4 regions of the Streptomyces sp. NPDC127108 genome follow, and region 4 is predicted to be linked to each of the others. Evidence: riboswitches for the same ligand, from Rfam matches in the RefSeq annotation. Region 4 holds a riboswitch; each other region holds the start of a gene.
The links. A riboswitch is a leader RNA that binds a small molecule or an ion and turns the genes downstream of it on or off. The one in region 4 is predicted to bind cobalamin.

Region 1 (7,501 bases), on a different contig from region 4:
TGAGGCCGCCGAGCGTCAGGACCGCCGTGATCCTGCGCACCCGCGCGGGCACGGCGGCGGTGCGGCCGAAGCCCCGCGCGTCCATCGCCGCGGCGAGGGCGACGGAGCGCTCGAGGGCGCCCTCCAGGACGGGCAGGCCGACCTGGAGCAGTCCCCGTACGCCCTTGTCCGGGCGGCCCCGCAGGCGGCGCGCGGCACGCAGGCGCTGGACGTCGCCGATCAGGTTCGGCGCGAACGTCATCGCGACGACGACGGCCACCCCGACCTCGTAGAGGGCCCCCGGAAGGGACTTGAGGAGGCGGGCCGGGCTGGCGAGGGCGTTGGCGGCGCCCACGCAGATCAGCAGGCCCGCCAGGCGCACCCCGTCGTACAGCGCGAAGACGATGCCCTCCGCGGTGACCCGGCCGCCGATGCGCACGCCCTGCGCCCAGTCCGGCAGCGGCACCTCGGGCAGCGTCACGATGAGGTGCGTGCCGGGGATCGGCGAGCCGAGGACGATCGCGAAGACCAGCCGGATGCCGATGACGACGAGGGCGATCTTCACGAACGCGCCGTAGGAGCGGGCCCACGGCGCGGACGTGCGCCGGGCCGCGACGACGTACCCGGCGACACCGATGAGCAGCCCGATCAGGAGCGGATTGGTGGTACGCGAAGCGGCCGTGGCGAGGCCGAGCGCCCACAGCCACCAGGCGCCCGGGTGCAGCGCGTTGGAGCGGTGTGCCCGGGGCGCGAGGCGCCGCCGCGGGACGGGCCGGTCGGGGGCCGTGTCAGCCACGGCGGCGGCGGGCCTGCCAGACGGCGGCGGCACCGAGCGCGGCGATCGCCGCGACCCCGGCGAGCAGGCCGACGGAGGGACCGCCGTCGTCCCCGCCGCCCCCGTCGCCCTGGGCCGACTCGCCCTTGTCGCCCTTGCCCCCGGACTCCTTGCCGGAGACCTGTTCGCCGCAGCCCTGCTTCGGGTAGTCGGCGATGGCGCACAGCAGCGCGGAGCTGTTGTAGCGCAGCGGCTCGGCGACGGCGGCGAGCGCGTCGGCGGTGGTCCCGTCGGAGTCGACCCGCGCGCACGCCGTACGCCTCTTCGGCGGCCGCTCGCCGCCCGGGGCGTCGTCCGGCGTGCCGAAGTCGATGACGAGGGCGAGGCGCTTCTGGCCGTCCTTCGCGGGCGTGTCCGCGCAGATCGTGTCGAAGTCGGCGGCGCCGCGCGGCTTCTCGGCGCTGCCGGAGTTGGCGGACACGGCGAACCGGAAGCCCTCGACGTCGCCGTCGTCGGGCCGGGCGATGGAGGGCCCCTGTGTCGCGTACACCCACGCGCCGTCGCTGCTGCCCTCGCCGCGCTGCCAGAAAGACCAGTAGCGGTAGTCGGCGGCGTGGGCGGGGCCCCCGGCGAGGAGCGCGGCGGGCAGGACGAGCAGCGCGGTGAGCAGGGCGGCCACCGTGAGGCGGCCGCGCCCCGGGTGGCGCCGGCTCACAGCTGGTTCTTCTTCTTGCGGCCGCTGAGCAGGAAGCCGATGCCCGCGCCCGCGACCAGGCCGACGCCGACGATCCACCAGACGCTGACGCCCGAGCCGTCGTCGTCCTTCTCGTCCTTCTCCTTGGCGCCCACGGTGACCTCGCTGACCGCCTTCGGCGTCGGGCCCTGCGCGTTGAGCTGCTTGACGAGGTCGGCGCCGCCGAAGTCGCGCACGTCCATGTCCGCGGCGAGGGCGGCGAAGACCAGCTGGGCGTAGGCGGCGGGGCCGCTGTCCTTGGCCCAGGCGGCGGAGTTCTCCGACAGCCACTCGCCGGACTTCTCGGCCTGCTCCCGCTGGCCCGCCGCGGCGAGCGCGACCACCGCGTCGGCGGTGTTGCCGACGTCCGGCTGGTCCTTCGCGCCGGGCATGGCGGAGGTGAGGTGGCCGGTCTTGGCGAGGGTGTTCAGGAGGTAGCCGGTGCCGTTGTCGGCGGCCTGCTCGGCCGTGCCGGGCTTCGCGCACTTCGGCGCGGAGTCGGCCTCCTTGCCCTTCGCGGGCACCAGGCCCTGGCCGAGGGCGCCGAGCACACCGGCCGCGGTCGCGTCGGCGTTCGGGGCGAGCTTGCCGGACTTGGCGTCGGCGAGGCCGAACGCGCCGCCGTCCTTGCCGCAGTCCATGGCGAGCTTCGTCAGCGCGTCGAGCGGCGACTTGCCCTTCTGGGACTTCACGGAGGCGGGCTTCTCACCGACGGCGGCGAAGGCGCCGACGACGATGCCGGTGGAGTTGGCGTCGCTGGGCAGGCCCGGGTTGTAGCCCCAGCCGCCGTCCTGGTTCTGCACGGACTTCAGCCAGTCCAGGCTCTTCTTCACCGTGTTCGACTCGTTGCCGACGGCGTGCAGCGCCTGGATCGCGGCGGCGGTGGAGTTCGAGTCGACCTGCGTCTTGGAGGTGCAGGGCTCGCTCGTGTCCGCGCGGTACGCCGCGTAGCCGCCGCTCGCGCACTGCTGGCCGGTGAGCCAGTCCACGGCCTTCGCGGCCGGGGTGACGCCCACCGTCTTCTGCGCGAGCAGGGCGTACGACTGCCGGAACACGCCGTCGAACTGCGGGTCCTTCTTGCCGTACAGGCCGGACGGCAGCGGCCCCTTGGGGGACGGCGAGGCGTCGTCGGCGAAGGCGGCCGGGGCGGCGGCGGTGCCGAGGGCGACGACGGCCACGGCCAGGGCAGCTGCGCTGCGGCGAACGTTCATGATGCGGCGGGTGCCTCTCCCTGCGGGGGGCCGGGCGGCACGGCACGGAGGGGCACCGGGCGGCTCCGGCTCCGTATACCTCGACGGTGCCGGCCATCGGCACGATCCGATGACGCGAGCCGGTCATGCGGCGGGCGAGGCATTCCGGCTTGCCACGACGGAATCCTCGTGGCATCACGGCTGCGGGTCAGCGCCGGACTTCCACCGGCTTCCCCTCGTACGCGCATGAGACGACCCGCCCACTCTACCGGCCCGTAGCCCGCCGCCCGGGGCCCGGCACGGCCGCCCGCCGTCCCCGCTCCGGCGCGCGCCCCGGCCAGGGGCGTGCCCCCGGGCGCGGTCTGGCAGGGGCAGCCGGGGCGGCGTTACGTTGGCCTGGGCCTCGGGTTGAGGGAGTTGAGGGGGAGCACGCATGGCGGGCACTGCGACAGCGCGAACCTCTGGTCCCTGCGGGCGTGACGGTGCCCGTGTCTGCCTTGTGACCGGCGCCGCGTCCGGCATCGGCCGGGCCGTCGCGCGCCGCCTCACAGGACGGGGCCACCGGGTCCTCGGCGCCGACATCAAGGACACCGACGGCGTCGACATCCAGGTCGACCTGGCGACCGCCGACGGGCGGGCGCTGCTCGCCGACGGCGCCGCCGAGCTGGGCGGCGGGCGGCTTGACGCGGTCGTGGCGTGCGCGGGGGTCGCCGCGTTCGACCCCGTCACCGTGCGGGTCAACGGCTTCGGCGCCATCGCCACGCTCGCGGGCCTGCGGCCGCTGCTCGCCGCGGGCCGCGACCCGCGTGCGCTCGCCGTGTCGTCGGTCGCCGCCGTCCACGAGACCGACCCGGCGATCGTCGCCGCCGTCCTCGCGGACGAGGAGGAGGCCGCCGTGTCCGCCGCGCGGGCCGCCGTCGACCGCGGCGAGGGCCGGCTCGTGTACGCCTCCGCGAAGCGCGCCCTTGTCCGCTGGGTGCGCCGGGCCGCGGTCACCGACGCCTGGGCGGGCGCCGGGATCCCCCTCAACGTCATCGCCCCCGGCATCATCCGCACCCCGCTCAGCCGCGCCATGCTGGAGGACCCCGAACTCCGCGCCGCCGCCGACGCGGGCGTCCCGATGCCCCTGCACGGCTACGCCGACCCCGAACAGGTCGCCCCGCTCGTCGACCACCTGATCGCGCCGGAGAACACCCACGTCACCGGCCAGGTGGTGTTCATCGACGGGGGCGCGGACGCGGTGCTGCGGGGGGACGAGGGCTGGTGACGGCCGCGTGCCGCTACGCCCCGCACGCCACGTACGTCACCGGATCGCTCCCCGGCACGGCCTCCGCACGCCCCAGCTTCACCAGGCGCCGCAGATGCGCCTCGGCCTCCGACACCGCGATGTTCCGTGAGCCGTAGGGGATGTCGGCCCAGGGCCGGTTCCACTCCATGTGCTCGGCGAGCTGCCAGGGGGTGCGGGGCTCGGTGAGCAGGGTGCGCAGGTGGCTGAGGCGGTCCTCGTGGTGCCGGATCAACTCCTGTACGCGCGGCCGGGCTTCGGCGAAGGCGTGCTGGTGGGCGGGCAGCACCTCGGCGACGCCGAGCCGCTCGACCCGCTCCAGGGAGTCCAGGTAGTCGCCGAGAGGATCGGTGACCGTGGAGTCGTCGGGGTCCTCGTAGAGGCCGATGTGCGGGGTGATGCCGGGCAGCAGGTGGTCGCCGGAGAAGAGGCGGCCGTGTCCGTGCAGTCCGGCCGGATGGGCCTCCTCCAGGTGCAGACAGACGTGGCCGGGGGTGTGCCCCGGGGTCCAGATCGCCCGCAGCGCGCGCCCCGCGAGGGGGACGAGCTCGCCGGGGGTGATGGACCGGTCGGGCAGGGCGGGGGCGAGGCCGGGGAGCCTCGGGGTGCGGCCCGCGTCCCGGGCGGCGAGCAGCGGGGCCACGTGCTCGGCGGGGGCGCCGGCGGCGGTGAGCTTGTCCGCCATGTACCCGTACCAGCGGGCGGGCGCGTGCTCGCGGGTGCGCCGGACGACGTCCGCGTCGGCGTCGTGCATGGCGATCCACGCCCCCGACGCCTCCCGCACCTTGGCGGAGAGCCCGTGGTGATCGGGGTGGTGGTGCGTGATCAGCACCCCGTGCACGTCCCCGACGTCGGCCCCGCACGCGGCGATCCCCGCGACGAGCGTGTCCCACGATCCCGGATCGTCCCAGCCGGTGTCGATCAGGACGGGCCCGCGATCGGTGTCCATGAGATACACGAGGGTGTGCCCGAGAGGGTTGTCGGGGATGGGCACCCGAATGCTCCACACGCCACCGCCATGTGCGATCACGTGCGCCTCGCTCGCCTGCGCCATTCGCTCCCCCTCGCCGCCGGGTGCCTAGCCCCGCCGCCTCTGCCGAGCCCGACTCGGGGCGGGCGCGCGGCCATTGCCCACTATAACTAGAACTGGTATCAGTTCTGAAACGGCGTCAGAAAGTGTTCGACAAGGTGTCCGAGCCGTAGCAGCAGCCGCAGCATTCGCAAGCATCCGCAGGAGGCAGTCAGTCATGACCGAGCTCGTGGAACACGGACAGCTGTTCATCGGCGGGGAGTTGGTCGACCCGCTCGGCAAGGACGTCATCGAGGTGGTCTCGCCGCACACCGGGGAGGTGTTCGCGCGGGTGCCGCACGCCGCGCCCGCGGATGTCGACCGGGCCGTCGCGGTGGCGCGGAAGGCGTTCGACGAGGGGCCCTGGCCGCGGATGTCGCTCGCCGAGCGGATCGAGGTCGTGGAGCGGATCAAGGACGGGGTGGGGGCGCGGCACGACGAGATCGCGCGGGTCATCAGCTCCGAGAACGGCACCCCGTACACGGCGTCGGTGATGGTGCAGGCGCTGTCGGCGATGATGGTGTGGGACGCGGCGATCACCACCGCGCGCGGCTTCACGTACGAGGAGGCGCGGGACGGGGCGCTCGGGAGGATCCTGGTGCGGCGCGAGCCCGTCGGGGTGGTCGCGGCCGTGGTCCCGTGGAACGTCCCGCAGTTCACCGCCGCCGCCAAGCTCGCGCCCGCCCTGCTCGCCGGGTGCCCGGTGATCCTGAAGACCTCGCCGGAGGCGCCGCTCGACGCCTACGTCCTCGCCGAGATCGCGGCGGAGGCGGGCCTGCCGGAGGGCGTGCTCTCGATCCTCTCGGCCGACCGGGAGGTGAGCGAGTACCTGGTCGCCCACCCGGGCGTCGACAAGGTGTCCTTCACCGGCTCCGTCGCCGCGGGCAAGCGCGTCATGGAGGTCTGCGCGCACAACCTCACCCGCGTCACCCTGGAACTCGGCGGCAAGTCGGCCGCCGTGATCCTCCCCGACGCCGACCTCGCGGGCGCCGTCGCCGGCATCGTGCCCTTCGCCTGGATGATCAACGGCCAGGCCTGTGTGGCCCAGACCCGCATCCTGCTCCCGCGCTCGCGCTACGACGAGTTCGCCGACGCCTTCGCCACCGCCGCGTCCGCCCTGAAGGTCGGCGACCCGATGGACCCGGAGACCGAGCTCGGCCCGCTGGTCGCCAAGCGCCAGCAGCGCCGCTCCCTCGACTACATCCGGATCGGACAGGAGGAGGGCGCCAAGATCCTCGCCGGGGGCGGCCGTCCCGCGGGGCTGGACCGGGGCTGGTACGTGGAGCCGACGCTCTTCGGCGGCGTCGACAACTCCATGCGCGTCGCCCGCGAGGAGATCTTCGGCCCCGTCATCTGCCTGCTGCCGTACGACGGCGAGGACGAGGCCGTGCGCATCGCCAACGACTCCGAGTACGGCCTCAGCGGCAGCGTGTGGACGGCCGACGTCGAGCGCGGCATCGACGTGGCGCGCCGGGTGCGCACCGGCACGTACTCCGTGAACGCCTTCAGCCTCGACATGCTCGGCCCCTTCGGCGGCTACAAGAACTCCGGTCTGGGGCGGGAGTTCGGCCCCGAGGGCTACGGCGAGTACTTCGAGCACAAGATGATCCACCTGCCCGCCGGGTACCAGGCCGCCGGTGACGGGGGCGGTGCCTGATGGGCGACCGCTGGCACGTCGAGGTCGACCGGTCGGTGTGCATCGGCTCCGGGATGTGCGTGGGCACCGCGCCGGACGGCTTCACCCTCGACACCGCCCGCCAGTCGCACCCCACGCACCCCGAGACGGACGCCGCCGAGAAGATCCTCGAGGCGGCCGAGAGCTGCCCCGTCGAGGCCATCACCATCACCCTGCTCGGCACCGGGGAGGTGGTGTTTCCGCCGGAGGACTAGGGCCTGCCCGACGGGTCGGCGAGCCCCCGGCACTCACGGCCCTGCGCGGGCCACGTCCATCGGACGCCCACCGCGTGCTCGAAGTCCGCTCGAACGTGACTTAACGCATGAGTTCCGCACGGTGAGTCGATGACAGTCGTGACTGTCCGGCCCCCGCTGTGTCCTGGAAGTCTCATCGCGACACAGCGCGGGGAGGGGACCCATGGACAAGCGGTACGAGGTCTACTGTCTGGCCGACAGACACTTCTACGAGACCCCGGACCGGCTGTCCGCGCCCGCACTGGGCGACACGGTGTACGCGACCGCCCGCCGCGCCGTCCCCGAGGGATGGCGCTCCGAGCGCGCCGGGGACTGGCTGACCCTGGTGCCCGTCGACGACGAGGGCACCGCGCTGCCCGCGCCCCAGCAGGGCTGGAAGATCCATGTCTCCGCCACCCGGGCCGACGCCGACGAGATCGCCGCGGCCGTCTGGGACTACTGCGTGCCGCGCCGGGTGCCGTTCAAGTTCGTGCCGGGCCCGGCGCTGCTCCTGCTGCGCAACAGCAAGTACGCGGGCCGCGACAAGAGCGGCAAGTTCATC
Region 2 (7,501 bases), on a different contig from region 4:
CCCGGTTTCGGGAAGGGGCGGGATTGGGGAGCCCCCCCGGCAAGGCCCCCGGCCTACTTGATCACCGCGTTGGCCACGGCGATCACCACCCCGATCGCCGCATCCGCAGCACCGACCAGCACAGCGACCCCCCGCCGATACCCCACCCGCAACGCGGCGAACGTCCCCCACCCGAACAGCAGCGCAGCGTTCAGCATCAGCCCCGCACACGTGACGTTCTCCTCGGGCCACCCCATCACCCCGGCGGTCACGAGAAGCGCGACGGTGGGCCAGCAGGCGACCACGACGGGCCACTCGTCGGCCAGCGTCCAGGCGAGCTGCCGCCACCGGTGCAGCCCGCTGCCGGGCCGGTGCGTGGCCATGTGGTGGGCGTAGCCGTGCGCGAGCGCGGCCGTGCCCGCGGTGACCATGACCCAGGCGGCGTCGTAGTACGGCGTGTAGGGGGTGCCCTCGGACTGCAGGGCGGCGAGCAGCGCGCTCGCGAGGACGGTGCCGTACACGCCCCCGGACAGCCAACTCCGCACGGTGCGCTCCTTCCTCCGGTGTCCTGCCTTCCGCAGATGGAGCGCTCAACCCTATGGGGCGTTATGTAACGTTTTGCCTGCTGTCGCCGCTCGGTTGCCGGTCGATCGGCCTACCGCGAGAGGGCGTCCCGCACCGCCTCCTCCGACCGCGCCACCACGGCCGTGCCGTCGTCCGCCGTGATGATGGGCCGCTGGATCAGCTTCGGGTGGGCGGCGAGCGCCTCGATCCAGGCGTCGCGCCCGGACGCGTCGCGCGGCCAGCGCGCGCGGTCCTTGAGGTCGAGCTCCTTCGCGGCGGCCTCCTGGGTGCGGGTGATGTCCCAGGGCTCCAGGCCGAGTCGGTCGAGGACGGCGCGGATCTCGTCGGGGCCCGGCACGTCCTCCAGGTAGCGGCGGACGGTATACGTGGCGCCCTCCTCGTCGAGCAGGGACAGCGCGCTGCGGCACTTGGAACAGGCGGGGTTGATCCAGATCTCCATGGCTCACACGCTAGCGCCGTGTGCCCGGGGGGCCGGAAGGCCAGTCGGTGTTCGAATTTCGAGAACCCCACGCGTACCTCGTGGAACAACCGTGACGGAGCGACAAGTTCCCTGCCCACCTGCGGGTTTGACGGTCTGGGTGGACTGCTGATTGTCAGTGGTGGGCAGTAAACTGGTAGCAATGTTCGAAGGGGCCGCGAGGGCTCCTGAACGCGACAGGAGGATGCCTGTGCCCGCTGCCGCACTGCCGTCGAAGCCCGGTGTCACCCGCACTCGTAACGCTGCCGCCCAGCGTCCCGCGCACAGGTCGCGCGCCCCGCGCCCGGACCACCCCACGCTCTGCGACGTGCCGTACGTCCCGGTGGAGAAGCGCCCCCTGCCCCCCGGCCGCCCCCGCGACTGGTACATCACGCACAACCGCCGCCTCAAGGCCATGCGCCTCGCCATCGCCCTGCTCGACGCGGGCGTCCTGGTGCCGAACCAGGCGAGCAACGTACGGATACGCACCATGGCGGAGACGGTCGGCATCCACCCGCCGTCGGACACCACCTGCCACATGGTGCGGGCCCTGATGCGCTACAGCCGCTGACGCGGACCGGGGCCGCGCCGCACCCGGCGCGGTCCGCTCGTTTCGGGACGGGGTGGAAGCGGGGAGAGGCTCCAGGGGGCTCACCCGCCCCACCCGCTCCACCTTGCTTCACCCGCCCCGCTCCGTCCCACCTCCCGCCCCGGAAGCGAGCCCCCGTGCCCAAGACCGTCAGCGTGTTCACCCTCGGCGGCACCATCTCCGCGCAGGGCGGGGACCACGCCCGTCTCACCGGCGCCCAGACCCTGGCCGCCGCCCCGGTCCCGCCCGGAGTGGACATCGAGCTGCACGACGTCCGCCGACTCCCCGGATCCTCACTGGCGTTGGCGGACCTGGCCGAGCTGGCCGGGAAGGTCGACGAGGCCACCGCGGCCGGGCACGGCGCGGTCGTCGTACAGGGCACCGACACCCTGGAGGAGACCGCCTTCCTGCTCGACGTGGTCTGCGCGCCCCGCGAGCCGGTCGTCGTCACGGGTGCGATGCGCCGCCCCGACCTGCCGGGCGCGGACGGCCCCGCGAACCTCGCCGCGGCGCTCGCGACCGCCGCCGACCCCGGCTGCCGCGGCCTCGGCGTGCTCACGGTCCTCGCCGACGAGATCCACGCCGCCCGGCACGTCCGCAAGACGCACACCACGTCCGTGGCCACCTTCGCCTCACCGGGCGCGGGCCCCCTCGGCCGCGTCGTGGAGGGCGTCCCGCACATCCTGCTGCGCCCCGCGACGGCCACGGTCGAGCGGCCGTTGCGGCTGCGTGCCCCCGCCCGGGTCGCGCTGCTCACGCTCTCCCTCGGCGACGGCGGCGAGCTCCTGGAGGCCGTGGACGACCGCTTCGACGGCCTGGTCGTCGCCGCGTTCGGCGCGGGCCACGCGCCGAAGTGGCTGGTCGAGCCGCTGGCCGCCGCGGCAGCCCGGATGCCCGTCGTCCTCGCCTCGCGCACTGGCGCGGGCCCGCTGCTCAGCGAGACCTACCGCGGCCCGGGTTCGGAGTCCGACCTGCTGGCCCGCGGCCTGATCTCCGCGGGCCAGCTCGACGCGCCCAAGGCCCGGCTGCTCCTGCACGCGCTGCTCGCCGACGGCGCGGACCGGGCGGCGACGGCCGCGGCGTTCGACCGGCTGCGGGCCGTATGACACGGAGGAGCCCCGGGGTCGACCGACCCCGGGGCTCCCGTTCCGCTCAGCCGGTTGTTCCGCCCGTCACCGTCAGCCGATCTGATCCGGCGTCACCGTCAGCCACCGCTTGTCCGCCGTCACCGGCTGTCCCAACTCCCGCTGCCGCGCCGCGTTCTTCCGCTTCATCCCGTCCAACTGCTTCATGTAGCTGTCCTTGCGGTTGACCCACACGCGCACGCCGCCGTTGCGCACGTCCGCCGAGTGGAACAGCATCGGGCCGTCGCTCACGGGGGTGTCCCCGGCGACGAGGGCCGGCTTCTTCCACTCGTCGATGTACGTGGAGATGGCGGCGGGCTTGCCCTGGTACCAGGTCAGCGGTGCCCACAGGTTCGGCGTCAGCTCGTACTTCGCGAGCCGCGCCCGGTCCTTTGGGCCGAACCTGCCCTCGGCGATCTCCTTGCGGGAACTGGTCACCCGGCCCGTCTTCGGGTCCTTGAGCTGCAGGCCCACGCCGATGACGTTCTGCGGCTTCACGCCGTACCCGTACTTCGGGTCGGCGAGCACCATCCGCACCAGGTCCTCGCTGGCCGCGCTCACCACGTACACCTCGATGCCGTGCGCGCGCAGCGACTTGTACAGCTCCCGCATGCCGGGCGAGAACTCCGGCCGTTCCACCTCGGTCCTCGTGACCTTGCCGTGCTCGTCGAAGTACGTCGCCGGGATCGGCTTGTCGTACGCGAGGAGGTCGTCCACGTACCCCTTGAGCTTCTTCAGGGTGAAGCCGGAGAAGATCTGCGCCGCCCACGGGTAGCAGACCTGGTCGTCGACCTCGCAGAGCCGGTTGTAGTAGCTGTACAGGCTCTCCTTGTGCGTGGCCGTGTCCTTGAACGGGATGACCTTCAGGGACGGGTCCATCGACTCGCGGCTCAGGACGCCCTTCATCTCCAGGAACGGGAGGAGCGACTCCTCCAGGTCGTGGCGGTACGTCGTGTTGTCCGCGTCGAAGACCGCGTACGCGCCGCGCCCCTCGTTCTTCGCGATCACCTTGCCGAGCTTCGCCGCCACCGGCTTCGGCCAGTGCTTGAGCTCGGCCGTGGCGGCGCGGGCGGCGGCGTTCTTCGCGGGCCCGGACCGCTTGCTCGCCGCCTCCGCGTCGGCCGACGGCCACAGCGCGCCGCCCGCGAACACCGCCGCCGCGAGCGCTCCCGCCGCCCCGGCGACGGCCAGCCTGCCCTTTGCTCGAATTGCCATGGTTCCCGTTCCCTGGAAGCGCTGAGCCGACCCGTCCGGAGCGGCGCGTCATGGTACGAGGACGCCGTACCGGATTCCCATGATCGAGGTCACCGTGCGTGCCGGGCATGGGACGCGCGGACGCGGGTAGCCGCACCGGACGACAGGCCCGGCCGCGCCCGCGCACAATGGGCTCATGGGTTCCACGGCCACGGACACCACCGCCCCGGACGGCGCCGCCGCGTCCCGCGAGTTCGTCCGCGCCGCGCCCCCGCCCGGCGGCCTGGTCGTGTCCGCCGTGGGCTACCGCACCCAGGGCCAGCGCCCCGCCCTGCACCGCGGCCTGCCGTCCCCGTACCTCACGCTGATCTTCTCCCTCGACGGCCCCGTCACCACCGGCCGCACCCCCGGCCAGGCGACCGGGCCCGACGCCGTCCGCACGGACATCGTCGTCGGCGGCCTGCACCAGAGTCCCGCGTACGTCGTCCAGCCCGAGCACGAGGCCGGCATCCAGCTCGCCGTGCACCCGCTCGCGGCCCGCGCGCTCCTCGGCCTGCCCGCCTCCGAGCTCGCCGGGCAGCTCGTCACCGACGGCACCGACGTCCTCGGCCGGGTCGCCGCCGACGTACGGGAACGCCTCTGCGAGCAGGACGACTGGGGCGACCGGTTCGCCTTCCTCAACGCCTACTTGGCGCGCCGCGCGGCCGACGCCGAGCGTGCCGGGGGCGTCCGGCCCGAGGTCGGCGAGGCCTGGGCCTGGCTCGCCCGGCACCGCGGCGCCGGTACCCTGCGCGGCCTGTCCGCGCACGTCGCCCTCAGCGAACGCCGGTTGTCCGCGCTGTTCCGTGCCGAGACCGGCGTCACCCCCAAGCAGGCCGCCCGCCTCATCCGCTTCCAGCACGCGAAGGCCGCCGTCGTCCGCGCGGTCGCCGCGGGCACGCGCCCCGACCTCGCCCGGATCGCCGCCGACCGCGGGTACTACGACCACTCCCACCTCGTACGGGACTTCCAGCAGTACACGGGCCTGAGCCCCACCGCCTGGCTGGCCGAGGAGTGCCGGAATATCCAAGCCGGAGGGCACGCGGGCGGCGAAGACTGGGACGCATGAACACCAATGAATCCCCGCAGAACGTGCAGATCACGCAAATCGGCCAGGGCGACCAGGCCGACCCGGCCGACCCGACCGCGGCGAACCGTCGCGCGCCCGACGTCTGGGCGACCTTCCAGGCCGACGACGCCCCCGCCCTGATCGACTTCCTCGTCGGCACCGTCGGCTTCCTGCGCACCGCCGTGTACGAGGACGGCGACCGCGTCGCCCACGCCCAGCTCGACTGGCCCGAGGGCGGCGGCGTCATGCTCGGCAGCTACGACCCGAAGGCCGCCGAGTGGTGCCTGCGGCCGGGCACGTTCGGCGCGTACGTCGTCACCGACCACGTCGACGACCTCTACCGCCGTCTCACCGCCGCCGGTGCGAAGGTGATCCGCGAGATCGAGGACCAGCCGTACGGCAGCCGCGAGTTCGCGATCGCCGACCCCGAGGGCAACAAGTGGTCCTTCGGCACCTACCGCGGTGAGCCCGCCCCGACCAGGGGCGATGCCACACCGGAGTGATAGCTTGCGGACGCCAGTCGTACCCACACCTGGGTCGGGGAATCCGGTGGGAATCCGGAGCTGACGCGCAGCGGTGAGGGGGACGGGCGGGGCCAGCGGCCACTGGGAGTCCACGGACCCCCGGGAAGGCGGCCCCGCCCGGACGAACCCGAGTCCGAAGACCTGCTGGCACCGCCGTCCGCACGGGCGGCGGAGTTCGCAGACCAGGCTCCGCGCATGAGCCCTGAGACTCGGGAAGACGTGTGCCTTCGACCACGCGACGCGTTCGCCGTATACCCCTCACCGCCCTCCTGTCCGCGGGCCTCGTCCTGCTGACCGCGTGCGGCGGCTCGCCCGCGAAGACGTCGGACAAGGCGCGGGCGGGCTACCCCGTCACGCTCACCGCCTGCGGCGAGCGGACGAAGGTGCAGGCCCCGCCGAAGCGGGCCGTCTCCCTCGACCAGGGCTCCACCGAGATCCTCCTCTCCCTCGGCCTCGCCGACCGCATGGTGGGCACCGGCACCTGGACGGACCCCGTCCTGAAGGGCCTGGCGAAGGAGAACGCCAAGGTCCCGCGGCTCGCGGACCGCTACCCGTCGCTGGAGAAGGTCCTCGACAAGGAACCGGACTTCGTCAGCGCGTCGTTCCTCTACACGGTCGGCAAGGGCGGCGTCGCCGACCGCGCCAAGTTCACCGCACTCGGCGTGCCCGTCTACGTCTCGCCGACCGACTGCGCGGGCAAGGACAACGCCGGTGACGACGACGGCACCCGCACCAAGACCCTCACCATGGACACCGTGTACGGCGAGATCCGCGACCTCGCGCGCGTCTTCGACGTGGAGAAGCGCGGCGAGAAGCTGATCGCGGACCTCAAGTCCCGCGCCGCGCGCGCCAAGAAGTCCGTCGACGCCTCCGACACCACCCTCATGTACTGGTTCGCCAACTCCGAGTCCCCGTACATCGCGGGCTGCTGCGGGGCCCCCGGCGTCATCACCCGCGAACTCGGCGTGAAGAACGCCTTCGCCGACACCCGCGAGGAGTGGCCCCAGATCAACTGGGAGACCATCGCCGACCGCGACCCCGACGTGCTCGTCATCGGCGACCTCACCCGCAGGTCCCAGTCCGCCGAGAGCGCCCGCCAGAAGATCAAGTTCCTGGAGTCCAACCCGGCCACGAAGAACCTCACGGCCGTGAAGAAGAAGCGCTACGTCCTGCTCAGCGGCCAGGCCCTGAACCCGAGCATCCGCACCGTCGACGGCATCGAACAAGTCGCGGCGGCGCTGCGCGAGTTCGGCCTGACGAAGTGAGCGCCGCCGCGGGCGGCGCCGGCCCGCACCGTCTGCGCTCGGCGGTGCGCGGCGGACTCCTCACCCTGGCCGGGCTCGCGGTCCTGTTCCTCTCCGTCGCCGTGGCCGTCACCATCGGCCCCGCCGACATCTCCGTGCCCGACGTGTGGTCGGCCGTGGCGGCCCACCTCGGCTGGGGCGAGGCCGAGCTGACGCCGATCCGCGACGGCATCGTGTGGAACCTGCGAATGCCGCGCACGCTCCTCGCCGCGGTGTGCGGCGCGGGCCTCGCCGTGTGCGGGGCGGTGCTCCAGTCACTCCTTCGCAACCCGCTCGCCGACCCGTTCGTGCTCGGCGTCTCCTCCGGCGCGTCCACGGGCGCCGTGGCCGTCGTGGTCCTCGGTGTCGGCGGGGGAGCGCTGTCGGTCCCGGCGGGCGCCTTCGTCGGCGCCGTCCTGTCCTTCGCCCTGGTCATGCTGCTCAGCCACACCCTCGGCGACACCACGGACCGGGTGGTCCTGTCCGGTGTCGCCGCGATGCAGCTCTTCTCCGCGCTCACCTCCTTCGTCGTCCTCACGGCCGCCGACGCCGAGACCACGCGCGGCGTGCTGTTCTGGCTGCTCGGCTCGCTGAGCGGCGCGGCCTGGACGGACGTCTGGACGTGCGGCGCGGTACTCGCCGTCGCGCTCGTCGTGTG
Region 3 (7,501 bases), on a different contig from region 4:
GTACGGAGCTTCATGCCTCCGCCCCCTCCCGCGTCCGGCCGCGCCGCAGCAGCCACAGGAAGAACGGGCCGCCGGTGAGCGCCGTGAGCACCCCCACGGGGATGTCCTGCGGCGCCGCGACCGTGCGGGCCGCGAGGTCCGCCACCACCAGGAACACCGCCCCCATCAGTGCCGCCACCGGAAGCAGCGCCCGGTGCGCGGCGCCCACCAGCATCCGGGCCGCGTGCGGCACCATCAGGCCGACGAAGCCGATGGCCCCGCTGTGCGCGACGAGGGCGCCGGTCACGAGCGAGGCGAGGACGAACACGGCCGCGCGGAACCGGCCCGTGTCCAGGCCGAGGACGGTGGCGCCCTCCTCCCCGACCAGGAGCAGGTCGAGCGGGCGGGCGAGGGCGATCAGCAGGGCCGTGCCGACCGCCAGGACCGTCAACGGCAAGGCGAGCATGTCCCAGCGGGCGCTGCCGAGGCCGCCCAGGGTCCAGTACAGGACTTCCTTGAGGTGGTCGGCGCGGGCCGAGACGACCAGGATCAGGCTGGTCAGGGCCGCCAGGACGTATGAGACGGCCACGCCCGCGAGGATCAGGCGGCTCGTCGTGAAGCCGCCGCCCGGCTCCCTGGCCAGGGCGTACACCACCAGCAGCGCAAGGAACGCGCCCACGAAGGACGCCGCCGGGATCGTCACCGTCGTCGCCATGCCCGCGCCCAGGCCGAGCACGATCACCGCGACCGCGGCCGCGGAGGCGCCCGAGGAGACGCCGAGCAGGAACGGGTCCGCGAGGGGGTTGCGGACCAGGGCCTGGAGGGTGGTGCCGACCACCGCGAGGCCCGCGCCCACGGCCGCGCCGAGGATGACCCGTGGGAGGCGGACGTCCAGGACGATCGTGCGGTACGGGGAGGGGTCGGCGTTGCCCGTCAGGATCTGGACCACGTCGGCCGTGGGGATTCTGACCGAGCCCCACGCCAGTGCGGCGAGGCTCGCGGCCGCGAGGGCGAGGACGAGGGCGGTGATGACCAGGCTGTAGGGGAGGGTGCGGGTGGGGTGCCCTGCCGGGGGCTCCCCTGTCCCGCCCCTTCCCGAAACCGGGGGCGCTGCCCCCGGGCCCCCGGGGGTGGGGGGTCCCTTCGGGTCGGACGGGCCGCCCCCGATCGGCGCTCCGCGCCTCGTCCTCAAACGCCGGACGGGCTCAAATATGCCGCCCCCAGGCCTCGCCCCCGAGCGCCGGACAGGCCGAAATTTGCCGCCCCCAGGCCTCGCGCCCGAGCGCCAGACGGGCTGAAAGTTGCCGCTCCCAGGCCTCACCGCATCTGCTCCGCCAGCTTCTTCACCGCCCCCGGTGCCCGCACCCCCAGCACCACGTCCGACAGCGGCAGCACCGCGAACCTCTTGTTCTTGATGGCGGGGACGTCCTTGAGGGCCGGGTCGTCCAGGAGGCGCTTCTTCTTCTGGGCGACGGTGGAGGCGCCGTAGTCGTAGATGACGATGACCTCGGGGCGGCGGTCGACGACCGTCTCCCAGGAGGCGTCGCCGAAGGACTTGTCCAGGTCGGACATCACGTTGCGGCCGCCCGCGCGCTCGATGATGTCGTTGCCGATGCCCCGGCCGCCCGCGGTGAACGCCGTCTTGTCGCCGCTGTCGTAGACGAAGACGGAGGGCTTCTTGCCGCCCTTGGCGGACTGCTTCGCGGTGGCGGCCAGTTCGGCCTTCGCGTCGCGCACCCACTTCGCCGCCCGGTCCCCGACCCCGAACGTCGCGCCCGCCTCGCGCACCTCGCGGTACACGTCGTCCATGGTGACGGGCTTCTTGGCGCAGCCCTCGATGTTGAGGCGGGTCTTGATGCCGGACTTGGCGAGGGCGTCGCGGGAGCGGCCGTCGCCCGCCGCGAAGGCGCTCGCGTAACCGCCGTACACGAAGTCGGGGTTGGCGGCGAGCAGCTTCTCGTACGAGGGGTACTCCTTGGCGATGACCGGGCGGGAGTCGTACGCCTTCTCGTACTCGGGGAGCACCTTGTCGTCGAGGTAGGCGGTCCCCGCTATGCGGTCCTCCAGGCCCAGTTCGAGGAGGATCTCCGTCACGTGCTGGTTCATGGTGACCGCACGCTTCGGGGGTGCGTCGTATGTCGTCTTCGTCCCGCAGTTGGTGACGGTGTACGGGAATCCGGCGGCCTTGGCGTCGGAGTTTCCGGAGTCGTCGTCGGACGACGAGGACGACGAGCACGCGGTGAGCGGCAGCAGGATCGCCGCCGCGGCGAGCAGGGCGCGGGTACGCATGGGGTGCGGGCCTCCTCCAGGGGATTTCCGCGTCCCCTGAGTGCATGTGGAGGAGGCGGCAGGTCAGTTCCTGACTCCCGGGCGCGGGCGCGGCCGGTCACAGTGGCGGGACCGCGCCGGATTTCCACCGGCTTCCTGGGTCCTGCCGCCTCTAGGGTCGTAAAGCTCCCGCTCAGTATGCCTGGACGACCCTGACCTCCTCCTCGGTGACCTCGCCCTCGACGATCCGGAACGAGCGGAACTGGAAGGGTCCGGCGTCGTCGGTGTCGGCGGTGGAGACGAGGACGTAGTGGGCGCCCGGCTCGTTGGCGTAGCTGATGTCGGTGCGGGAGGGGTAGGCCTCCGTGGCCGTGTGCGAGTGGTAGATGACCACGGGCTCCTCGTCGCGGTCGTCCAGGTCGCGGTAGAGCCTCAGCAGGTCGGCGGAGTCGAACTCGTAGAACGTGGGCGAGCGGGCCGCGTTCAGCATCGGGACGAAGCGCTCGGGACGGTCGGTGCCCGCAGGCCCCGCGACGACGCCGCACGCCTCGTCGGGGTGGTCCTTGCGCGCGTGCGCGACGATCTGGTCGTGGAGGGCCTGGGTGATGGTCAGCATGTCGGCCAGGATAAGCAGCGGGGCGGCCCCGTACCGAAGTGTGGTACGGGGCCGCCCGCATGCTGGACGTGAGGCGTCCGGGGTCAGTCCTTGGCGACCCCGGACGGGTCAGTCCTTGGTGACCGGTGCGGCGTCCTCGGCGGCCGGGCCGCCGTGCACGCGCTTCTTGAAGGCCGCGGCCTCCGGGTCGCGGCTCTTCAGGACCAGGTAGGACACGCACAGGATCGCGGCCCAGATCGGCGCGCAGTACAGCGAGATCCGCGCGTCCTTGTCGATGCCCATCATCACGATGACCATGCCGATGAAGGCGAGGGCGAACCAGCTGGTGTACGGGGCGCCGGGGGCGCGGAAGGTGGACTGCGGCACGATGCCGCGGTCGGCCTTGCGGCGGTAGTTGATCTGCGAGACCAGGATCATGATCCAGGCCCACATGCCGGAGATGGTGGCGAAGGAGACGACGTAGTTGAACGCCTCGCCCGGCCACTGGTAGTTGATCCACACGCCGACGAGCATCAGCGCGGCGGAGAAGGTGGTGCCGACCAGCGGCAGGCCGTTCTTGGTGAGCTTGGTGAAGAACTTCGGGCCCTGGCCGTTGAGCGCGAGGTCGCGCAGCATACGGCCGGTGGAGTACATGCCCGAGTTGCAGGAGGAGAGCGCGGCGGTGAGGACCACGAAGTTCACGATCGCGGCGCCGACGCCGAGGCCCATCTTCTCGAAGGCGGCGACGAACGGGGAGACGCCCGGCTGGAACGACGTCCACGGCACGACCGAGAGGATCATGATCAGGGCGCCGACGTAGAAGACGGCGATGCGCCACGGCACGGTGTTGATCGCCTTGGGCAGGGTCTTCTTCGGGTCCTTGGACTCGCCCGCGGTGACGCCGACCAGCTCGACGGCGAGGAAGGCGAACATCACGATCTGCAGCGTCATCAGCGTGTTGCCGATGCCGTTGGGGAAGAAGCCGCCGTTGTCCCACAGGTGCGAGACGGACGCGGTGTCACCGGCGTCGGAGAAGCCGATGGTGAGGATGCCGGCACAGATCAGGATCATGCCGATGATCGCGGTGACCTTGACCATCGAGAACCAGAACTCCAGCTCGCCGAAGAGCTTCACGGAGATCAGGTTGGCGCCGTACAGGATGACCGTGAAGATCAGCGCGTACGCCCATTGTGGAATGGAGTCATGTGTCCAGTACTGCATGTACTGGGCGGCCGCGGTGACTTCGGTGATGCCGGTGACGACCCAGAAGAGCCAGTACGTCCAGCCGGTCACGAACCCGAAGAACGGGCCGACGAACTCACGGGCGTACTCCGAGAACGAGCCCGACACGGGCCGGTACATCAGGAGCTCGCCGAGCGCGCGCATGATGAAGAAGATCACGAGGCCCGCGATGGCGTACGCGAGGATGAGGCTGGGACCGGCCTTGTGAATGGCCTTGCCCGCGCCGAGGAACAGGCCGGTGCCGATGGCACCGCCGATCGCGATCATCTGGATCTGCCGGGCGCCTAGCCCGCGCTGATAACCCTCGCTGTCGCCGGACGCGCCCTCCGTGGCCGCCGCGGAACCATTGCCGCCGTGCCCGTCGTGGTGTTCTTCGACCTGCACTGAGGTCATGGTGACGCCTTTCTCCATGCTGATCCGCGCCGCGAACTGCGGTTTCGCCGCGGACCAGGTCCTGATCCCCCCGGATGGTGATGGAGTGCCGCCGACGGTCTGCCGGCCTCTAGCGCCCCCGGTGACATGGGTGGCGTCACCGAGCGGTCGTGAAGATTTATCACGACCGTCACAGTGATCGAATGAGCCATATGTGGCATACGGCACAGGAAGAAGCGGACAAAGAAACCTCGACGCCCCAAAGAGGGCGCCGAGGTGACAGGATCGTTATCCGGATTTGAGCGTCCGTTGAGCGAACGTCTGTGATCTTCAAACCGACGTCACGCGAACGTCGGAAAACCGTCACGACATCGGCGGCGGGCCGTCACGGCACCGGCGTCACGGCATCAAGGTCTCGACGAGCGTCTCCTGGAGCCCGCCCAGCCACAGATAGGCCATCACCATCGGCTTGCGCGGGTCGGAGTCCGGCAGCCGGTAGAGGATGTCGGTGTCCTCCTCGTCGGTCACGTCGAGCCGGGCGCCGATCGCGAGCCGCAGGTCGTTGAGCGCGCCGAGCCAGCTGCGCGACTCCTCCGCGGACAGCTTCAGGACGGCACCGCCCTCGCCCGCGACGGTGAGCGCGTCCAGGGAGCGGATCACGGCGAGCGCGTCGTCCCGCTTGCGGGCCCGCAGGTCGTTCTCGGTGAAGCGGCGGAACTCGGCGGAGTACGCCCGCAGTTCGTCGGCCTTCTCCAGGGATCCCGGCTCGCTGCCGGGACCGCCGTACGCGTCCGGGAGCAGCCGCTTGAGCACCGGGTCGGTGGGCGGCTCGCTCGGGCCCTCGGCGAACAGCTCCGCGAACGGGTCGCCGTCGTCGCCCGCGGGCTCGTCCCCCGGGCCGATCAGCTCGAGGAGCTGCACGGCCAGCGAGCGGATGATCGAGATCTCGACCTCGTCGAGCGCGACGGCCGCGCCGCCGCCCGGGATCGGTTCGAAGTGTCCTGGCATCAGTCGCGTCGCTACTTCCGGTCCTGCTGGAGCGTTGCCCACAGCCCGTATCCGTGCATCGCCTGCACGTCGCGTTCCATCTCCTCGCGGGAACCGCTGGAGACGACGGCCCGGCCCTTGTGGTGCACGTCCATCATCAGCTTGGTGGCCTTGTCCTTCGAGTACCCGAAGTACGTCTGGAAGACATAGGTCACATAGCTCATCAGATTGACCGGGTCGTTGTGCACGAGCGTGATCCACGGAACGTCCGGCTCGGGGACCGCGAAGGTCTCCTCTTCCGCGTCCGGGCGTGTGATCTCTACGGGAGCAGCGCTACTCACTTGCCCCATGCTGCCACCCGGGAGGGCCGGGCGCACAAACGGACCCCCGAAATCGTCAGAGTGACGAGATGCGGGGTAGCATCCTTGTCATGAACTCTGGGGAGCATGACCTGGGGCTGCCGGTGGATGTCCCCTCCACCGCGCTCTTCACGGATCACTACGAGTTGACGATGCTGCAGGGCGCGCTGAAGTCGGGCACCGCCGACCGGCGCTCGGTCTTCGAGGTGTTCACCCGCAGACTGCCCGAGGGCCGCCGCTACGGCGTCGTGGCCGGAACCGGGCGGGTCCTGGACGCCGTCGAGAACTTCCGCTTCGACGCCGGTGTCCTCGCCTTCCTGCGCGAGCGCGGCGTCGTGGACTCACCGACGCTCGACTGGCTGGCCTCGTACCGCTTCAGCGGGGACATCTGGGGCTATCCGGAGGGCGAGACGTACTTCCCCGGCTCGCCGATCCTGCGGGTCGAGGGCTCCTTCGCGGAGTGCGTGCTCCTGGAGACGGTGATCCTCTCCATCCTCAACCACGACTCGGCCATCGCCGCCGCCGCGTCCCGCATGGCCTCCGCCGCGGGCGACCGGCCGCTGATCGAGATGGGCGCCCGCCGCACCCACGAGCTGGCCGCCGTCGCCGCCGCCCGGGCCGCCTACGTCGGCGGCTTCACCACCACCTCCGACCTCGCGGCCGGATTCCGCTACGGCATCCCGACCGTCGGCACCTCCGCGCACTCCTTCACCCTCGTCCACGACAACGAGCGGGACGCCTTCCGCGCCCAGGTCGACGCCCTCGGCCGGGGCACCACGCTGCTCGTCGACACCTACGACGTCGGCGAGGCCGTCCGGATGGCCGTCGAGATCGCCGGGCCCGATCTTGGCGCCGTCCGCATCGACTCCGGCGATCTGCTGCTCGTCGCCCACCGGGTGCGCAAGGAACTCGACGAGCTGGGTGCCCCGAACACCAAGATCGTGGTCACCTCCGACCTCGACGAGTACGCCATCGCCTCGCTCGCCGCGGCGCCCGTGGACGCGTACGGCGTCGGCACCCAGCTGGTCACCGGCTCCGGGCACCCCACCTGCTCCATGGTCTACAAGCTCGTCGCCCGCGCCCGCGGCGCCGACCCCAAGGCGCCCCTCGAACCCGTCGCCAAGAAGTCCCTCGGCGGGAAGTCGTCCCTCGGCGGCCGCAAGTGGGCCGCGCGGCGCGTCGACGCGAACGGGGTCGCCGAGGCCGAGGTCATCGGGACCGGGCCCGTCCCCGCCGACCTCGCCGACCGCCAGCTCCTCGTCGAGCTGGTCAAGGGCGGCGACGTCGTCGCCCGTGAACCCCTCGACGCGGTACGGGAGCGGCACGCGGCCGCGCGGGGGCGGCTGCCGCTCTCGGCCACCCAGCTGTCGCGCGGGGAGGCGGTCATTCCCACCGAGTACCTGGCCTGAGCACGTCGTCCGCCCTCTCCCGCAACGGACCTGAAGTCTCTACGCTCGGTTCATCCAGCTAGCTGAAGGAAACCCGCCATGCGTCGCGCCCTGATCGTCGTCGATGTACAGAACGACTTCTGCGAAGGGGGCAGTCTCGCGGTGTCCGGCGGAGCGGATGTGGCTGCCGCCATCACCGAACTCATCGGGCAGGCCTCCCCCTGCTACCGGCATGTGGTGGCCACCCGTGACCACCACATCGACCCCGGTGACCACTTCTCCGACCAGCCGGACTTCGTCCGGTCCTGGCC
Region 4 (7,501 bases):
ACGGCCACCCGGCCCTTGCGCTCCACAAGGATCGTCTCGTACGAAACGGTGGCGGGATCCGTCGTCGTACCGGTGGGATCCGTGGGGGTGCTGCTGGAGGTGGTCATGCCGGCTGGTCCTTCTGCTGGTCGGCGGGCTGCTGCCCGGAGCGTTCTCTGATGGCGCGGACGATCCCGGAGAAGTCCTCGGCCGCGCCGCCGCCCTCGGCGAAGGCTGCGTACAACGCGGCGGCGCGCAGGCCGAGTTCGGCGTCGACGCCGCCCGCGCGCACCGCGTTCGCGGCGAGGCCGAGGTCCTTGGCCATCAGGGGCGCGGCGAAGCCCGGGCGGTAGTCGCGGTTGGCGGGCGAGCCCGGGACCGGGCCCGGCACCGGGCAGTTGACGCTCAGCGCCCAGCACTGACCGGACGCGGTGGACGCCACGTCGTACAGCGCCTGGTGGGAGAGGCCGAGGCTCTCGCCGAGGACGAAGGCCTCGCTGACGGCGATCATCGAGACGCCGAGGATCATGTTGTTGCAGATCTTCGCGGCCTGTCCGGCGCCCGCCGCGCCGCAGTGCACGGCCTTCTTGCCCATCTCGGCGAGCAGCGGCTCGGCCCGCGCGAACGCGGCCTCGTCACCACCGACCATGAAGGTGAGCGTGCCCGCCTCGGCGCCCATGACGCCACCGGAGACGGGTGCGTCCACGGCGAGGTGCCCGGCCGCGGCGGCCGCCTCGTGGGCGGCCCGCGCGTCGGCGACGTCGATGGTGGAGCAGTCGACGAAGAGGGTGCCGGGCCGGGCGGCCGCGAGCAGTCCTTCGTCCTGGTAGAGGGCGAGGACGTGGCGGCCCGCGGGCAGCATGGTGAGCACGACGTCCGCGTCGGCGGCCGCCGCGACGGCCGAGGGCGCGGCCTCGACGCCCGCGGCGACAGCGGCGTCCACGGCGTCCGGGACCAGGTCGTGGCCCACGACCCGGTATCCGGCCTTGACCAGGTTGGCGGCCATCGGGCCGCCCATGTGGCCGAGGCCGACGAAGGCGATGACGGGGCTCACCAGGGCACCTCCTGCGGGGAGCGGTCGGCGGCGAGGGCGAGTTCGCGCGCGCCGAGCGGGGCGAAGTAGCGGGCCACGTCGTCGTCGGTGACGTCGGCGAGGGTGGCCGGGGACCAGCGGGGGTCGCGGTCCTTGTCGACGACCTGGGCGCGGATGCCCTCCACGAGGTCGGCGGAGGCGAGGGCCGCGCACGATACGCGGTACTCCTGTTCGAGGACCCGCTCCAGCGGGCCGAGCTGCCGGGCCCGGCGCAGCGAGGAGAGCGTGACCTTCAGGGCGGTCGGCGACTTGCCGTGCAGGGTCTCGGCGGCCTCCTTGGCGGCCTGCGCGCCGTGGTTCTGCAGCCGGTCGACGATCTCCTCGACGCCGTGTGCCGGGTAGCAGGCGTCGATCCACGCGCGCTGGTCGCCGAGGACGCCCGGCGGCGCTTCGGCGACGTACCGGGCGAGGACCTCGCGCACCGGATCGGACGCGAGGTCCGCGACGAGGCGCGGCAGCAGGTCGGAGGGGACGAAGTGGTCGGCGAGCCCGCACAGGAGCGCGTCGCGGGCGCCCAGTTGCTGGCCGGTCAGGGCCAGGTGGGTGCCGAGTTCACCGGGGGCGAGGCCGAGCAGGTAGGTGCCGCCGACGTCGGGGACGAAGCCGATGCCCGTCTCGGGCATGGCGATGCGGGAGCGCTCGGTGACGACGCGGACGCCGCCGTGCGCGGAGACGCCGACGCCGCCGCCCATGACGATGCCGTCCATCACGGCGACGTACGGCTTGGGGTAGCGCGCGATGCGGGCGTTGAGGTGGTACTCGTCGCGCCAGAAGTCCGCGGAGGCGCTGCCGCCGGTGCGGGCGTCGTCGTAGATGGCGCGGATGTCGCCGCCCGCGCAGAGGCCGCGCTCCCCCGCGCCGGTGAGCACGACGGTCTCGACGGCCGGGTCGTGCTCCCAGGCGGCGAGGGCCTGGTCGATGCGGCGGACCATGGCGTGGGTGAGGGCGTTCAGGGCCTTGGGCCGGTTGAGGACGATGTACGCGGCGCGGCCCTCGGTGCGCAGCAGCACGGAGTCGTCGGCGGGCGCCGGGGCCGGGGCGGCGTCGGCGGGCGTCATCGCAGCGCCCCCGTCAGGCCGCGGGCGACGATCAGGCGCATGATCTCGTTGGTTCCTTCCAGGATGCGGTGGACGCGCAGGTCGCGCACGAGCTTCTCGATGCCGTACTCGGTCAGGTAGCCGTAGCCGCCGTGCAGTTGCAGGGCACGGTCGGCGACCGAGTGGCCGGTGTCGGTGGCGAACTGCTTGGCCATGGCGCACAGTTGGGGCGCCTGCGGGTCGCCCGCGTCGAGGGCCTGGGCGGCCTGGCGGACCAGGGCGCGGGCCGCGGTCAGCTCGGTCGCCATGTCGGCGAGCTTGAACTGGAGCGCCTGGGCGTCCAGGAGCCGGGCTCCGAACGCCTCGCGGTCGGCGAGGTAGCCGAGGCTGCGGTCGAGGGCGCTGCGGGCGCCGCCGAGCGAGCAGGCGGCGATGCCGAGGCGGCCGCCGTTGAGGCCGTTCATGGCGATGCGGAAGCCGTTGCCCTCGCCGCCGAGCAGCCGGTCGGCGGACAGCCGCACCCCGTCGAGGATCACCTGCCGGGTGGGCTGGGCGTTCCAGCCCATCTTCTGTTCGTTCGGGCCGAAGGACAGGCCTTCGTCGTCGCGCTCGACGACGAAGGCGGAGACGCCGCCGGGACCGCTGTCGCCCGTGCGGGCCATCACGATGTACACGTGCGAGGCACCGGCGCCGGAGATGAACTGCTTGACGCCGTTCAGGACGTAGGTGTCGCCGTCGCGTTCGGCGCGGGTGCTGAGCGCGGCGGCGTCGGAGCCCGCGCCGGGCTCGGTGAGGCAGTAGCTGCCGAGCCAGTCCATAGACGTCAACGACCCGAGCCAGCGGGCGCGTTGGGACTCGTCGCCGTACCGGTCGATCATCCAGGCGACCATGTTGTGGATGGAGAGGTAGCCCGCGATGGACGGGCAGCCGGAGGCGAGGGCCTCGAAGACGAGGACGCCGTCGGCGCGGGTGAGCCCGGAGCCGCCCGCGTCCTCGGCGACGTACATCCCGCCGAGCCCGAGGTCCGCGGCCTTGCGCAGCACCTCCACCGGGAAGTGCTTCTCCTGGTCCCAGGAGAGGGCGTGCGGGGCGAGGTGCTCCTGGGCGAAGTCGAGGGTGGTCTCGACGATGGCGAGCTGGTCCTCGGTGAGCAGTGAGCTGGTCACGGCGGTCACCCCATCGTCGGGATGGTGAAGCTCGCGCCCTCCTTGGCCCCGGAGGGCCAGCGCGAGGTGACGGTCTTGGTGCGGGTGTAGAAGCGGATGGAGTCCGGTCCGTGCTGGTTGAGGTCGCCGAAGCCGGAGCGCTTCCAGCCGCCGAAGGTGTGGTACGCGACGGGTACCGGGATGGGGACGTTGACGCCGACCATGCCGGTGTCGACGCGGCGGGTGAAGTCGCGGGCGGTGTCGCCGTCGCGGGTGAAGAGCGCGACGCCGTTGCCGTAGGGGTGCTCGGTGGGCAGCCGCAGCGCTTCCTCGTAGTCGGCGGCGCGGACGACGGACAGGACCGGGCCGAAGATCTCCTCCTGGTAGATCCGCATGTCCGGGGTGACGCGGTCGAAGAGCGAGGCGCCCGCGAAGAAGCCGCCCTCGTGCCCGGGCAGCTTGAAGTCCCGGCCGTCGACGACGAGTTCGGCGCCCTCCTCGACGCCGAGGTCGACGTAGGAGCGGACGCGGTCGAGGGCGTCGCGGCTCACCAGGGGGCCGAAGTCGGCCTCGGGGTCGTCGGAGCGGCCGATCCGCAGCGCGCCGATGCGGTCCTTGAGGCGGGCCACCAGGGCGTCGGCGGTGGCCTCGCCGACCGGCACGGCCACGGAGATCGCCATGCAGCGCTCGCCCGCCGAGCCGTAACCGGCGCCGATCAGCGCGTCCACGGCCTGGTCGAGGTCCGCGTCCGGCATCACGATCATGTGGTTCTTGGCGCCGCCGAAGCACTGGGCGCGCTTGCCGTGGGCGGCGGCGGTGGCGTAGATGTGCGCGGCGATCGGCGTGGAGCCGACGAAGCCGAGCGCCTCGACGCGCGGGTCCTCCAGGAGGGTGTCGACGGATTCCTTGCCGCCGTTGACGACGTTCAGGACGCCCGGCGGCAGGCCCGCCTCGAGGAAGAGCTCGGCGAGGCGCAACGGCACGGACGGGTCGCGCTCGGACGGCTTGAGGATGAAGGAGTTGCCGCAGGCGATGGCGGGCGCGGCCTTCCACAGGGGGATCATCGCGGGGAAGTTGAACGGCGTGATGCCCGCGACGACGCCGATGGGGCGGCGCAGCGAGTGCACGTCGATGCCGGTCCCGGCGTTGTCGGTGAACTCGCCCTTGAGCAGGTGCGGGATGCCCGCGGCGAACTCCACGACCTCGAGGCCGCGCTGGAGGTCGCCGTGCGCGTCGGCGACGGTCTTGCCGTGCTCGGCCGACAACATCCGGGCCAGCGACTCGCGTTCGCCCTCGACGATCCGCAGGAACCGCAGCAGGACGCGGGCGCGGCGCTGCGGGTTCCACTCGCCCCACTCGCGCTGCGCCTCGGCCGCGTCGGTGATGGCCGCCTCGGTCTCCGCGCGGTTCGCGAGCGGGACGCGGGCCTGTATCTCGCCGGTGTTCGGGTCGTACACGTCGGCCAGCGCGCCCGATGTTCCCGGGATGTGCTTGCCGCCGATGAAGTGGGTCAGTTCACGGACCATGGGGGCCTGCTCTTTCGTCAGGTGGGATCCGGGGACGGGCGCGTCCGACCGGCCGTCGGCGGCGTGCGCGGGCATGCCGGATCGACGGACGGAAGAAGGGGACGCGAACGGCCGGGGGCCGTCAGACAGCGGGGGTTGTCGCTCGCATCGCCGGATCACCAGGGTCGTGGGTGCACACCGGGGCCATGCGTGTCTGCTCCATCCTCGTGGACAACACGGAACACCCCACGGCCGGTATCCTGACTCCCGGATCAGCGCCCGTTCTCCCGCCTTCCCAACGGACTTCTCCGTCAGTGGCGTTGTCTCACGCGAGAACGCACTCCCCGGTCACAGTGGCGGGACCGTGCCGGATTCACACCGGCTTCCCTGCACCGCGGGCTTGTCCACGAACATATACTTGGACGTCCTAGTAAGTCCACACCCGACTGCGCGACCGGCAGGGTTCCGTCATCATCTGACGGTCCGCCACCTCCGCGCGCGACCCGCCGACGCGCCCCCTTGTTTCGTGTACATGACACGCGCAGACTCGTTCCTGCCACGGGACTCGGATGCGGGGGACACAGTGGAACGACTGGGAACGACGGACCCGGAGGAAGTCGGGCAGTACCGGACCATCGCGGAGCTGGGCCGGGGCGGTATGGGACGCGTACTGCTCGGCAGCGCGCCGGACGGCACCCTCGTGGCGCTGAAGCAGGTGCACCAGGAACTCGTCGAGGACGACGGTTTCCGGGCCCGGTTCCGCCGCGAGGTGGACGCCTCCCGCAAGGTGTCCGGGGCGTACACCTCGGCGGTGATCGACGCCGACGCCGACGCGCCGGAACCGTGGCTGACGTCGGAGTTCGTGCCGGGCCCCTCCCTCCAGGAAGCGGTGACGGCCGTCGGCACCCTGCCGGAGGAGGCAGTGCTGCGCATGGCCGTGGGGCTGGCCTCCGCCCTGCGCGACATCCACCGGGCGGGCCTGGTGCACCGGGACCTCAAACCGTCCAACGTGCTCCTCGCCGACGACGGCCCGCGGGTCATCGACTTCGGCGTCGCGCGGGCGACCGACGGCGAGGGCACCACGGAACTCACCCGTTCGGGCTGGCTGGTCGGCTCCCCCGGCTTCATGTCCCCGGAGCAGGCCGAGGGGCTGCCGCCCGGCCCGGCCGGCGATGTGTTCTCCCTGGGCACGGTGCTGGTCATGGCCTGCACGGGCACCTGCCCGTTCGTCGGCCCCTCCGTCCCGCAGACCCTGTACAACGTGGTGCACACGGAGCCCGACCTCAGCGGGCTCCCGGCCAGGATCCGCCCCGTCGTCGCCCGCTGCCTGGCCAAGGACCCGAACGACCGGCCGACCCCGGCCCAGCTCCTCGACGGCCTCGGGCAGCTCACCCCGGCGGCGCGCCCCTGGCCCCTGGAAGTGCACGAGCTGATCGCCGCGCAACAGGCCGAGATCGCCCGGCTCCGGGAGGAGCTGGCCCGCAGGGAAGCCGAACAGGAGGCCGCGGCCCCCGCGACGGAGTCCCCGGCCGGTCCGGGGCACCCCGCCCCGCCGTCCGATTCCGCCCCGTCCCCCCGGAAGTGGCCGCTCGCCGTGGGAGCGCTCGTCGCGGCGACCGTGGGGGCCGTCCTCGTCACCCTCCTCTTCGACCCCGGGGGCGACAGCGACACGGACACCACTTCCCGGCCGCCGCGAGCCACCCCCACGGTCCAGGAGTCGGCCACCGTCCCGGCCTCGGAGCGGCCTCGGCAATCGGCCGGGGCATCGGCCACGCCGCCCGCCCCCGAACCCTCGGAGGCCGCCGAGCCCTCGCCCCGGGTGCCGACGACGGCCGAGGCCCGGCCCAGCACGCGCCCCGCGGCGATCGTCACCTGTGGGGGCAAGCCGCTGTCCAGACCCGCCATGTTCGTCCTGGCGTGCGGCGACGGCGGGATCGGGCTGAAGAAGCTGAAGTGGTCGGACTGGGGCGAGCCCACCGCTCGCGGCACCGGCCAGGGGTGGGAGCGCGTCTGCGAGCCCACGTGCGCGAACGGCCGGGAGGCCGCGTACCCGGCGACGGTGATCCTCACCGGCCTGACCGGAGGACGCTACACGCTCATGCAGGTCAGAGCCCCGCAGTCCCCCGGCGACCGGGTCGTCGACTACACCCTCGATCCGTACGGGCCGACGCGGCGCCTCTGACCGTCCGCGCGCTCCGGCTTCGCCAATCCCTCAGGACTCCCGTGGCCGGTCCGCCCCTCAGGACCCCCATGCCGTGAACGCGCCCCAGTGCACGGCGGACGCGAAGGGGCGCTCGCCGCCCTCCGCCCGCGCGGCGTAGGGCTCGATCAGGGCCGCCAGATGGGGGTGGGAGTCCGTGTACCGGGTGAGGTCGTCCCACGTCAGCCGACGCAGCCAGCGGCGCGCACGGCGAAGCGCCGGCACCGGGGCCTCGCTGCTTGCGAGGCGTTCGTAGAACCGGGTCATCAGCACGGCGGTCGCGAGGTCGTCCACGAGCCACAGGCTGGTCACCGCGCAGGCCGCCCCCGCCTGGAGGAACCCGGCCGGGAGGCCGAGGAACTCGTCGGGGGCGTCGAGGATCGCGTAGTGGCCGGACTGGCAGGCGCTGGCCACCGTAAGGCGGCAGCCGGGCAGTTGGTGCCGGACGAGCGCGTCCATGTCGAGCCTGCCGTCGGCGAGCGCGAGCGAGCCGCCCTCGAACCCGGCGCTCCCGTGACAGCTCAGGTGCAGGTACGAGGCCT

Region 1: another riboswitch for cobalamin. It lies ahead of ACFVHO_RS36995 (prenyltransferase/squalene oxidase repeat-containing protein); the one in region 4 lies ahead of ACFVHO_RS24480 (CoA-acylating methylmalonate-semialdehyde dehydrogenase).
Region 2: another riboswitch for cobalamin. It lies ahead of ACFVHO_RS11935 (ABC transporter substrate-binding protein); the one in region 4 lies ahead of ACFVHO_RS24480 (CoA-acylating methylmalonate-semialdehyde dehydrogenase).
Region 3: another riboswitch for cobalamin. It lies ahead of ACFVHO_RS13680 (ABC transporter substrate-binding protein); the one in region 4 lies ahead of ACFVHO_RS24480 (CoA-acylating methylmalonate-semialdehyde dehydrogenase).

The regions. Positions count from the first base shown of each region.
Region 1 is NZ_JBHXTE010000064.1:39,112-46,612, reverse strand. Features, by position in the region: gene ACFVHO_RS37005 (energy-coupling factor transporter transmembrane component T) at 1-775, opposite strand, end outside; gene ACFVHO_RS37000 (SCO2322 family protein) at 768-1,469, opposite strand; gene ACFVHO_RS36995 (prenyltransferase/squalene oxidase repeat-containing protein) at 1,466-2,698, opposite strand; cobalamin riboswitch at 2,814-2,952, opposite strand; gene ACFVHO_RS36990 (SDR family oxidoreductase) at 3,177-3,944, shown strand; gene ACFVHO_RS36985 (MBL fold metallo-hydrolase) at 3,958-5,016, opposite strand; gene ACFVHO_RS36980 (aldehyde dehydrogenase) at 5,210-6,688, shown strand; gene ACFVHO_RS36975 (ferredoxin) at 6,688-6,921, shown strand; gene lanKC (class III lanthionine synthetase LanKC) at 7,124-7,501, shown strand, end outside.
Region 2 is NZ_JBHXTE010000011.1:143,784-151,284, reverse strand. Features, by position in the region: gene ACFVHO_RS11970 (hypothetical protein) at 54-524, opposite strand; gene ACFVHO_RS11965 (arsenate reductase family protein) at 635-1,003, opposite strand; gene ACFVHO_RS11960 (hypothetical protein) at 1,233-1,592, shown strand; gene ACFVHO_RS11955 (asparaginase domain-containing protein) at 1,748-2,716, shown strand; gene ACFVHO_RS11950 (haloacid dehalogenase-like hydrolase) at 2,789-3,949, opposite strand; gene ACFVHO_RS11945 (helix-turn-helix domain-containing protein) at 4,125-5,036, shown strand; gene ACFVHO_RS11940 (VOC family protein) at 5,033-5,539, shown strand; cobalamin riboswitch at 5,537-5,724, shown strand; gene ACFVHO_RS11935 (ABC transporter substrate-binding protein) at 5,782-6,825, shown strand; gene ACFVHO_RS11930 (FecCD family ABC transporter permease) at 6,822-7,501, shown strand, end outside.
Region 3 is NZ_JBHXTE010000013.1:157,408-164,908, reverse strand. Features, by position in the region: gene ACFVHO_RS13690 (ABC transporter ATP-binding protein) at 1-14, opposite strand, end outside; gene ACFVHO_RS13685 (FecCD family ABC transporter permease) at 11-1,009, opposite strand; gene ACFVHO_RS13680 (ABC transporter substrate-binding protein) at 1,297-2,268, opposite strand; cobalamin riboswitch at 2,312-2,455, opposite strand; gene ACFVHO_RS13675 (Mov34/MPN/PAD-1 family protein) at 2,441-2,863, opposite strand; gene ACFVHO_RS13670 (amino acid permease) at 2,972-4,477, opposite strand; gene ACFVHO_RS13665 (DUF2017 domain-containing protein) at 4,856-5,464, opposite strand; gene clpS (ATP-dependent Clp protease adapter ClpS) at 5,476-5,793, opposite strand; gene ACFVHO_RS13655 (nicotinate phosphoribosyltransferase) at 5,874-7,211, shown strand; gene ACFVHO_RS13650 (nicotinamidase) at 7,290-7,501, shown strand, end outside.
Region 4 is NZ_JBHXTE010000029.1:43,407-50,907, forward strand. Features, by position in the region: gene ACFVHO_RS24460 (enoyl-CoA hydratase) at 1-107, opposite strand, end outside; gene mmsB (3-hydroxyisobutyrate dehydrogenase) at 104-1,033, opposite strand; gene ACFVHO_RS24470 (enoyl-CoA hydratase/isomerase family protein) at 1,030-2,130, opposite strand; gene ACFVHO_RS24475 (acyl-CoA dehydrogenase family protein) at 2,127-3,275, opposite strand; gene ACFVHO_RS24480 (CoA-acylating methylmalonate-semialdehyde dehydrogenase) at 3,281-4,780, opposite strand; cobalamin riboswitch at 4,992-5,171, opposite strand; gene ACFVHO_RS24485 (protein kinase) at 5,343-6,941, shown strand; gene ACFVHO_RS24490 (CHAT domain-containing protein) at 6,999-7,501, opposite strand, start outside.